DNA from 3 places in the Amycolatopsis sp. La24 genome. Region 1 is predicted to be linked to each of the others. Evidence: riboswitches for the same ligand, from Rfam matches in the RefSeq annotation. Region 1 holds a riboswitch; each other region holds the start of a gene.
What was found. Region 1 has a riboswitch for cobalamin ahead of metE (5-methyltetrahydropteroyltriglutamate--homocysteine S-methyltransferase). Riboswitches for the same ligand answer to the same signal wherever they lie in the genome.

Region 1 (3,200 bases):
GAGGCCGTCGACGTCCGCACCGCACTGGGCAAACACGCGACCGACCTTTACACCGAGTTCGTCGCCGAAGACGGCCCTGGCCGCGATTTCTCCGCCATCGTCACCACCCTCCGGGAGAACGGAACCGCATGACCGAGACCATCACCGTCGACCGCCCGGCCCCGCGCGTCGCGCAGATCACGCTCAACCGCCCCAAGGCGCTGAACGCGTTGAACCTGCAGACCATGCGCGAACTCACCGAAGCCGCTGCCGACCTCGACCGTTCCGCCGACGTCGGCGCGATCGTGCTCACCGGCTCGGACCGCGCGTTCGCCGCGGGCGCGGACATCAAGGAAATGGCCCCGCGCACGTACAGCGAAATGCACGCCGAGGACTGGTTCGCCGGCTGGGACGCGCTCACCCGAGTCCGCACCCCGCTGATCGCCGCGGTCGCCGGCCACGCACTGGGCGGCGGCTGCGAACTCGCGATGATGTGCGACCTGCTGCTCGCCGCGGACACCGCGCGCTTCGGCCAGCCCGAAATCACCCTCGGCGTCATCCCAGGCATGGGCGGTTCACAGCGGCTGACCCGCGCGATCGGCAAGGCGAAAGCGATGGACCTGATCCTCACCGGACGCACCCTGAACGCCGAAGAAGCCGAGCGCGCCGGGCTGGTGTCACGGGTCGTTCTGGCGGCGGACCTGCTCGCCGAGGCGATCTCCGTCGCCGAGAAGATCGGGTCCATGTCGTTCGTCGCCGCGACGACGGCCAAGGAGGCGGTGAACCGGGTGTTCGAGTCCACGCTGGCCGAAGGCGTCTTGTTCGAGCGGCGGGTGTTCCACGCGCTGTTCGCGACGCACGACCAGAAGGAAGGGATGGCGGCGTTCGCGGAGAAGCGGGCGGCGGAGTTCAAGCACGCCTGACAGCGTCCGTACGACTGGGCGCTGGTGGCGGGGCCGCCGCGCCTGTGGAGCGCGGCAAGACCCCGGTGTTCACGCCGATCTTCATTTCGGCGCGGATCGCCGGCTGGACCGCGCACATCAGAACAGTTCGCCGCCAATAGCCCGAACTGCCCGTCGAACACCTGCAACGGCAAACCGCAGCGCGCGATCGTCCGCTCGTGATCGCGCGGGCTCGAGCGCGGGGGGAGGAAAAGGCGAGCGTGGGCGGCTAGAGTGGTGGCGCAGCTGGTTCGATCCCCGTGAGTGCCATGGCGGGGATCGAGGCAAGAGGGAACCCGGTGCGAATCCGGGACTGCCCCGCAGCGGTGAGCAGGAACGACCGCCGTCAGTCTCCGCGGAGACAGCACTGAGCCCGGCCGGGCTTGGGAAGCGACGGCCAGTAGGAACCCGGCGCACGCCGGAACGCCCGCGAGTCCGAAGACCTGCCCGCTGTGCACCCGGCAACCGCGGGGTGCAGGCCGTGACCTCGCGGGTTGGGTCGTCGCCGGAATCGGGGCCGGGTGCCGGTCACCGGTTCGGCATGCCCTCCCGCAGGTCCACGCGGACTCGCGAAGGAGAGCCCCGTGACCCAGACCATTCCGACCAGCCGTGCGACCGTGTACGGCTATCCCCGCCAGGGCGCCCAGCGGGAGCTGAAGAAAGCGATCGAGTCCTACTGGAGCGGGCGCAGCGACGCCGATGCCCTGCTCTCGGCCGCCCGTGATCTGCGGCTGAGGAACCTGGTCGAGCTGCGCGAGGCCGGTGTCGACGAGATCCCGAGCAACTACTTCTCGTTCTACGACCACGTGCTTGACACCGCGTGCCTGCTGGGCGCGGTCCCCGAGCGGCACCTCGCGGCCGTCCCGGACGCGACGACCCCGGCCGGTGAGCTGGACCGGTACTTCGCCATGGCGCGCGGCACCGCGGACGCGCCGCCGCTGGAGATGACGAAGTGGTTCGACACGAACTATCACTACCTGGTGCCGGAGCTGGGGCCGGACACCCGGTTCGCGCTGAATCTGGCGAAGCCGCTGACCGAGTTCGCCGAGGCGCTGGACCAAGGCGTCACGACCCGGCCGGTGCTCGTCGGACCGGTCACCTTCCTGCTGTTGGCCAAGGACCCGACCGGCACCGAGGGCTTCCGGCCCCTGGACCTGCTCGACCGGATCGTGCCGCTGTACGCCGACCTGTTGCGGCAGCTGCGCGAAGCCGGCGCGGAGTGGGTTCAGCTCGACGAGCCCGCTCTTGTGACCGACCAGCCGGCCGACGTGCTGGCCAAGGTCGCCGAAACCTACGAAACGCTGGCCGCGGGGGAGATCCGTCCGAAGATCCTCGTCGCCTCGTACTTCGACCGGCTCGGCGAGGCGCTGCCGGTGCTGGCCTCGTCGCCGGTCGAGGGCCTGGCCCTGGACTTCACCAACAACGCGGCGGCCAACCTGGACGACCTCGCCGCTGCGGGCGGCATCGAGAACAAGCGCCTCGTCGCGGGCGTGGTCAACGGGCGCAACATCTGGGCCGCCGACCTGCCCGCCGCGCTGGGCACCCTGGGCACGCTGCTCGGGCTGGCCGGTTCGGTGGACGTCGCCGCGTCCTGCTCGCTGCTGCACGTGCCGCTGGACGTCACGCTCGAAACCGGTCTCGACCCCGAGATCGCGGGCTGGCTCTCGTTCGCCCGGCAGAAACTCGACGAGATCGTCGCCCTGCGCCGCGGCCTGACCGAGGGCCGCGCCGCGATCGGCAACGTCCTCCACATCAACGAGAGCCGTCTGGCCTCGCGCGCGGCGTCGCCGATCGTGCGGGTGCCCGCGGTCCGCGAGCGGGTCGCCGGTGTCACCGACGCCGACCTGCACCGCGCCAGTCCGTACGGGAAGCGCCGTCAGGCCCAGCAGGACCGGATCCACCTGCCCCAGCTGCCGACGACGACCATCGGCTCGTTCCCGCAGACGCAGGAGTTGCGCAAGGCCCGCGCGGCTCTGCGCAAGGGCGAACTGGACCAGGAAGCCTACGCCGAGGCGATGCGCGCCGAGATCCGCGCGGTCATCGCCGAGCAGGAGCGGATCGGCCTGGACGTGCTGGTGCACGGCGAGCCGGAGCGCAACGACATGGTGCAGTACTTCGGCGAGCAGCTCACCGGGTTCCTGGCCACCCAGCACGGCTGGGTCCAGTCCTACGGCACCCGCTACGTCCGGCCGCCGCTGATCGTCGGCGACGTGGCGCGTCCCGAGCCGATGACCGTCGAGTGGTCCGCCTACGCCCAGAGCCAGACCGAACGGCCGGTCA
Region 2 (3,200 bases), on a different contig from region 1:
GTCATCACCGGCACGCGTCGTTCAAGCGTGAATCCGGCGGCGACGAGCGCTGCCTCGGCGTGGGGAGCGGCGTCGGTGAAGAACTCCAGCCGGGGCAGGAGATTTCGTTGCCGGTAAGCGGAAATCAGGAGAGCGATCTCGGCGGACGAAGGGTTCGCGCCGTCGTCGGGGATGGCGTAGTTCGCCATCGGATGAGAGCTGTCCTTGGCGAAAGTCGCCAGGAACGGGCCGATTCGCTCGGTTTCGCGGCCGATCGGTGCGGTCGCGCGGACGTATGCCTGAAGGGCGGACATCTCTGGTGGAAGCCTTTCGCGAAGAAGGAATGCGCGGGCAGCACAACAACTGGCAACCCCACGCCGGGCGCGCAGGCCGAACAGCTCAGGCCAGGCGGCCGGGGCGGGCCGTGGCGGAGCACATAGGCATTCCTTCGTCCGAAACGAACTTCCCGTTCATCGTCTCAGACCCGGCAAGCGAATTAACGGTTCAGCGCGGCGCGGGCCTGGTCCACGATCTGGGCCAGGTGCACGCCCCGGCGGACATCGCAGGGATGCGTGGTCGTTCCGCACGACACCATCGCGGCGAAGTCGTCCAGCAGCGCGGTGTACGCGTCGTTCGCCGTGCCGGTGCGGCCCAGCGTGCGGAGGCCGTGTTCGCCGAAGACCGAATACTCGACCACCGTCGGCTGGACCGGCAGGCGCAGGCTGAGCGTTGCGGTGCTCGTGATGCCGCCCTCGTGTTCGAGCAGCAGTTGCCACAGGTCTTCGGGACCGCGGTGTGCGGCGAGGACGTTGGTGATCGGGCCGAGGGCGGCGTCGAGCAGGTCGAACGCGTGCGGGCCGATGTCGGCGAGCGCGCCGCCGGCCGGATCCTGTCGCCAGGCCGAGGTCGCGTATTTGCCGCTGAGCAGTGCGCCCGACAGCCAGTGCACGCTGCCGCCTCGCCAGCCGCCGGCGGCAGTGACGCCGTCCAGCCAATCGCGCGTTTGCTGCGCGAACCGCAGCGTCAGCATCACCAGCGAAGCGACGCCAGCGGACGTCACGGCGTCCGCGAGACGCTGCGCCGTGGCCAGGTCGGGGGCGATCGGTTTCTCCAGGATCAGGTGCTTGCCCGCCTCCGCGGCCCGGGTCGCCAGCTCGGCCTGCACGGTCGGCGGCACGGCGAACGCGAGCGCGTCGACCTGCTCGAACAGCTCGTCCAGATCGCTGGTGGGCACGGCGTCGTAGGCCTGCGCCAGCGCGGTGGCGGCCTCCGGCCTTCGGCTCCACACCGCACTGAGCACGGTCCCCGGATGGTCCGCGAGCCCGGGGGCGTGCACCGTGGTGGCCCACGGTCCGGTTCCTACGAGGCCGACGCGCAGCTGGTCCTGTCCCACGCCCGGAAGTGTAGGTGTGTCCGCGGTCGCTTCCGGCGCGGCCTGCGGTGCGTTAACGTCGACAAGTTCTTCGCCACGAACGGGGGAAGCCGGTGAGAATCCGGCGCTGGCCCGCAACCGTGAGCGGCCCCGCGAGGGACCGCGAGCCGGATCGCCCGTCGTGGTCCGATCGATGCGAGGTACATCTGACATGCGGTTCGTGCACGCGCGGCACTGGGGGCGAGTCCTCGCCGGCTGCGCTCTTCTCGTCGCTACCGGTCTCGGCGGTGCTTCTTCCGCCTCGGCCACCACGCCCGGCAAGGGCACCGACGGCTACTGCCAGGACGACAACGGCGTCACGGTGATCGTCGATTTCCAGGGGCTTGGCGGGGAAACCCTCATCCGGTGCGCGCCGGGCAAGCAGGAAAACGGCGTCACCGCACTGCAAAACGCCGGCTTCGAAATCACCGGCGCGGGCAAGTACGGCCTGGCCGTGATGTGCAAGATCGAGAGCAAGCCCGCGGATCAGACCTGCACCGGCATGCCGCCGGAGAAGGCGTCGTGGAGCTTCTGGACCGCCACCAACGGCGGCAAATGGCAGTCGGCGCAGGTCGGTGCGCAGAGCTGGAAGCCGCCCGCCGGAGCATTCGAGGGCTGGTCGTTCGCGATCGGCAAGTCCTACACCGAGTATCCGCCGCCGCGCACCGAACCGGTGCGCAAGGCCAATGCGCCCGCGCAGGCTCCGGCGTCCACTTCGGACAGCGGGTTCTCGTGGGGACTGGTGATCGGCATCGTGGTCGTCGTGCTGCTCGTGGTGGCCGGGACGGTCGTCGCGGTGCGCCGCAGGCGTGCTGGGCAGTAGTCCGCGAGCGCTCCATCCCGGCGCGTGGTGGGTGTGGGCGCTCGCGCTCGCCGTCGCCGCGAGCCGGACTACGAATCCGGTGCTGCTCGCTCTGGTGATCGCGGTGGCCGGGTTCGTCGTGGTGCTCCGCCGCGGCGACGCGCCGTGGGCGCTGGCGTTCCGGATGTACGCCTGGATCGCCGCGGTGATCCTGGCATCGCGCGTGCTGTTCCGGATCCTGATCGGCGGCGAGGACGGCGGCCACATCCTGTTCACGCTGCCGACCATCCCGTTGCCGAGCGTCGCGGCCGGCATTCAGCTCCTCGGCCCCACCTCGGCCGAGGAGCTGCTCGGCGGGCTTTACGACGGGCTCCGGCTGGCGACGATCGTGCTCTGCGTCGGCGCCGCGAACGCGTTGGCGAACCCGAAACGCCTGCTCAAGGCGGTACCCGGGGCGCTGTATGAGGTGGGAACGGCGGTGACCGTCGCGCTGTCGGTGGCCCCGCAGCTGGTCGAGAGCGTGCAGCGGGTGCGTCGCGCGCGGCGGCTGCGCTCCGGGAAGACGCGCGGCTTCCGGTTCGTGAAGGGGATTTTCGTGCCGGTGCTCGCTGACGCCATGGACCGGTCGCTGCAACTCGCGGCGGCCATGGATTCGCGCGGCTACGGGCGGCGCGGCTACCTCTCCCCGCGCGTCCGGATGCTGATCGCGACCTGCGTGCTGGCCGGTTTGGTGGGTGTCGCGGTCGGGGTTTACGGCGTGCTCGACGGGTCCGCGTCGTGGCTTGGCGTGCCGATGCTCATCGCCGGTCTGGTGCTGGCCGCTGCCGGATTCGTCCTCGGCGGACGGCAGATCCGCCGCACGACCTACCGGCCCGATCCGTGGCGGCTGCCGGAAACGCTGGTCGCGCTGTGCGGCGTCGCGACCGCGGTGCTCGTGCTGCTCGCCGACCCGGTTTCGCTCACCACCCCGGCCAGCCCGCTGACCTGGCCGGAGCTGCCGCTGCTGCC
Region 3 (3,200 bases), on a different contig from region 1:
AACGGGATCCGTACGACTGGACCCAGCCGAGGGCGGTCGCCGCGAAGCCAGTCAGTTGTTCGGCGAAGTACTGGACCATGTCATTGCGCTCGGGTTCGCCATGGACCAGGACGTCTAGGCCCAGGTCTTCCTGCAGCCGTACGACGCGGTCGATTTCGGCGCGCATCGCGGTGCGGTAGGCGGTGTCGTCGATCTTGCCCGCGCGGTGTGCGGCTCGGGCTCGGCGGACCTCGCTGGTTTGCGGGAAGGAGCCGATTGTGGTGGTCGGTAGTGGGGGCAGGTTCAGGGATTTCTGTTGTGCCGCAGCGCGTTCTGCATACGGCGCGCGGACGGTGTCTACTGGGCGGAGTGCGTTGACTCGTGCACGGACGCTGGCGTCGTTGAGTTCGGCGGCTCCGGCTCGGTCGGTGACGGCCGCTCGGGCTGGAGCGAGGTCTGCGGTCTCTCCGCTTAGGGCTCGGCCTAGCAGGACGACCTCGTCCACCTTTTGCTTCGCGAAAGCCAGCCAGTTCTTGAGGCGCGGGGCGAGGTCTGTTTCCGCGTTCACGTCGTAGGGGACGTGAAGTAGCGAGCACGACGTCGAGATGCTCACGCGTGCGGCGGTGTCTCGCAGTTGCGCTGCGCGGGCTAGTGCGACGTCTGGGTCGGTGCGCCAGACATTTCGGCCGTCTACTACTCCGGCTAGGACTTCCTTGTCTCGCAGTGCTCCTTCTGCTGCAACTTTGTCCACAAAGGACTCATCGGTTACCAGGTCCACGGCTATTGCTTCGATGGGGGAGCGGGCCAGGACGCCCAGTGCTCGGCCGAGGCCGCCGAAGTATCCGGCTGCCAGGACCTTCGGGCGGTGGGGTTCCTTGGCCAGCCAGTGGTAGGCGCGGGTGAGTGCGTTGAACTCCGGCGTGGTTCGGTCTGTCGCGAAGGCTGGTTCGTCCAACTGGACCCATTCGACGCCCTCGTCGGCCAGTTTGCCCAGAAGTTCGGCATATGCGGGCAGTAGTTCGTCCAGCAGTTCCAGCGGGGTGAAGCCGGGTTCGGTGGGCTTGGCCAGCAGTAGGAAAGTGACCGGTCCGACGAGTACCGGGCGTGGCGTGATGCCTAGTGCCTTTGCTTCGCGGACTTCGTCGATCGGGGCGGTGCCGGTGAGTGCGAAGCGGGAGTTCGGGCCCAGTTCCGGGACCAGGTAGTGGTAGTTGGTGTCGAACCACTTCGTCATTTCGAGGGCGGGTGCGTCCGGGACTCCTCGCGCGGCGGCGAAGTAGGTGTCCAGCGGGGACAGGCCTAGGCGGGTGAAGCGCTCCGGCAGAGCGCCGAAGAGGGCGGTGGTGTCCAAGACCTGGTCGTAGAGCGAGAAAGTGCTGGACGGGATCGAGCCGAGGCCTTGGTCTCGCAGGGTTGTCCAGGTTTGCTCGCGCAGCTGCCGTCCGGCGGTCAGAAGGCCTTCTTCGGTGGTTTTTCCTGACCAATAGGACTCGAGTGCTCGTTTGAGTTCTCGGGCCGGGCCGATCCGCGGATAGCCCAGAACGGTGGTGCCGATCGTGGTCACAGCAATGCATCCTCACGTGCTCGCCGGAAGAGTCCGGGCACGCGGAAGTCGTGCTTCGGTCGGTGCCCTTCCCGCGAGGCCCGGACTCACGCACGCCGTCGGCGTGCGTGCCAGTGGCAGGTATTCGGACTCGTGGGCGTATCGCTCGTGCCTACCGGCTGTCGCTTCCCAGGCGGGGTGCCCAGTGCTTTACCGCGTTTCGCGGTGACAGCTTTCGTTCCCACATACCGCTGCGGGGCAGTCCCGGAATCGCACCGGGTTCCCTGTTGCCTCGCCGGGACGCGGCTGCGTCCTGGCGAACCAGTGGCGTGGGCGAGCTTAGCGGTTCCGGCTCGTGCGCGGCACAAGCCAGGCTCGCGTCCCGAAGTGCGGGATCGTCACGCCGCTGCCTGCCGGGTCAAGGGATGGGTGGCCAGCGGGGTGATGTCGAAGTCCGCGTACTTCCAGATCGGCAGGCTGGCAAGCGCCTCGTGGAGGGTATCGGCCTCCGGGGCCGTCCAGATGCCGACGTTGGCGCGCCGCCCTGGCAGCCGCCAGAAGTGCCGGAGCACTCCCTGCGCCATCAACTCGCGGCCGCGGGCGTGCTCCCGCGCGATGACGTCCTCGCGTTCGCCGTCCGGCAGCTCGTACACGCGAGACGTGTCGATGCGAATCAGAAAGTCCACGTCGTCCTCCTGGGTCGGTTCGTGCCGCCACGCTATCATCGATATTCGTCGAACATCGAACATATTGGGTACTCTGGTGCCATGGCTCGCCACCTCGACCACCCGGATCCGCGGGACGTCCCGCTCGCGCGCCTGCTGTCGGCGCTGGGCGACCCGGCCCGGCTGCGGATCATGGCGGTGCTGGCGGACCGCGCGGAGCATCCGCGCGGCGATTTCGAGGTCGGCGTGGGGCCGTCCACGCTGAGCCATCACATGAAAACGCTGCGCGAAGCGGGGCTGACCTGGCATCGTCTCGAGGGCACCCGCTGCTTCGTCTCGCTCCGCGAGGAAGCCTTCCGGTGTTTCCCGGACGTCCTGGAAAGCGTGCTGGCGGCGAACGAGACCTCGTGAAACGAAACTCGGCCACGCCCTGGCGAACCAGGAGCGCGGCCGAGTTTCAGCGTCTTTCCCGGAGCGGGATCAGTCCCAGTCGAGGGCACCGCCGGACTGGTATTCGATGACGCGGGTTTCGAAGAAGTTCTTTTCCTTCTTCAGGTCCATCGCCTCGGACATCCACGGGAACGGGTTTTCGTTCTCGCCGTAGATCGGGGTGAGGCCGATCTGCTGGGCGCGCCGGTCGGTGATGAAGTGCATGTACTGCTCGCACAGGTCAGCCGACAGGCCGAGCATGCCGCGCGGCATGGTGTCTCGGGCGTACTTCACCTCGAGCTCGCACGCGTCCTGCAGCATTCCGCGCACCTCGGCCTGGAACTCTTCGGTCCACAGGTGCGGGTTCTCGATCTTGATCTGGTTGATGCAGTCGATGCCGAAGTTCAGGTGGATCGACTCGTCGCGCAGGATGTACTGGTACTGCTCGGCGATGCCGACCATCTTGTTCCGCCGGCCCAGCGACAGGATCTGCGCGAAACCGGTGTAGAACCACATGCCCTCGAAGATCACGTAGAACGCCACGAGGTCGCGCAGGAACGCCTGGTCGGCTTCCGGCGTGCCGG

Region 2: it holds a riboswitch for cobalamin, as region 1 does, so the genes downstream of both, PUT80_RS18175 (hypothetical protein) here and metE (5-methyltetrahydropteroyltriglutamate--homocysteine S-methyltransferase) in region 1, are expected to answer to the same signal.
Region 3: it holds a riboswitch for cobalamin, as region 1 does, so the genes downstream of both, metE (5-methyltetrahydropteroyltriglutamate--homocysteine S-methyltransferase) here and metE (5-methyltetrahydropteroyltriglutamate--homocysteine S-methyltransferase) in region 1, are expected to answer to the same signal.

What each region holds. Positions count from the first base shown of each region.
Region 1 is NZ_JARACH010000026.1:96,966-100,165, reverse strand. It holds gene mmsB (3-hydroxyisobutyrate dehydrogenase) at 1-132, shown strand, start outside; gene PUT80_RS24250 (enoyl-CoA hydratase) at 129-902, shown strand; cobalamin riboswitch at 1,166-1,386, shown strand; gene metE (5-methyltetrahydropteroyltriglutamate--homocysteine S-methyltransferase) at 1,505-3,200, shown strand, end outside.
Region 2 is NZ_JARACH010000017.1:79,124-82,323, reverse strand. It holds gene PUT80_RS18185 (GNAT family N-acetyltransferase) at 1-293, opposite strand, end outside; gene PUT80_RS18180 (Gfo/Idh/MocA family oxidoreductase) at 476-1,372, opposite strand; cobalamin riboswitch at 1,420-1,550, shown strand; gene PUT80_RS18175 (hypothetical protein) at 1,563-2,213, shown strand; gene PUT80_RS18170 (CbiQ family ECF transporter T component) at 2,200-3,200, shown strand, end outside.
Region 3 is NZ_JARACH010000032.1:32,762-35,961, forward strand. It holds gene metE (5-methyltetrahydropteroyltriglutamate--homocysteine S-methyltransferase) at 1-1,543, opposite strand, end outside; cobalamin riboswitch at 1,658-1,846, opposite strand; gene PUT80_RS27055 (muconolactone Delta-isomerase family protein) at 1,921-2,208, opposite strand; gene PUT80_RS27060 (metalloregulator ArsR/SmtB family transcription factor) at 2,290-2,598, shown strand; gene PUT80_RS27065 (ribonucleotide-diphosphate reductase subunit beta) at 2,668-3,200, opposite strand, start outside.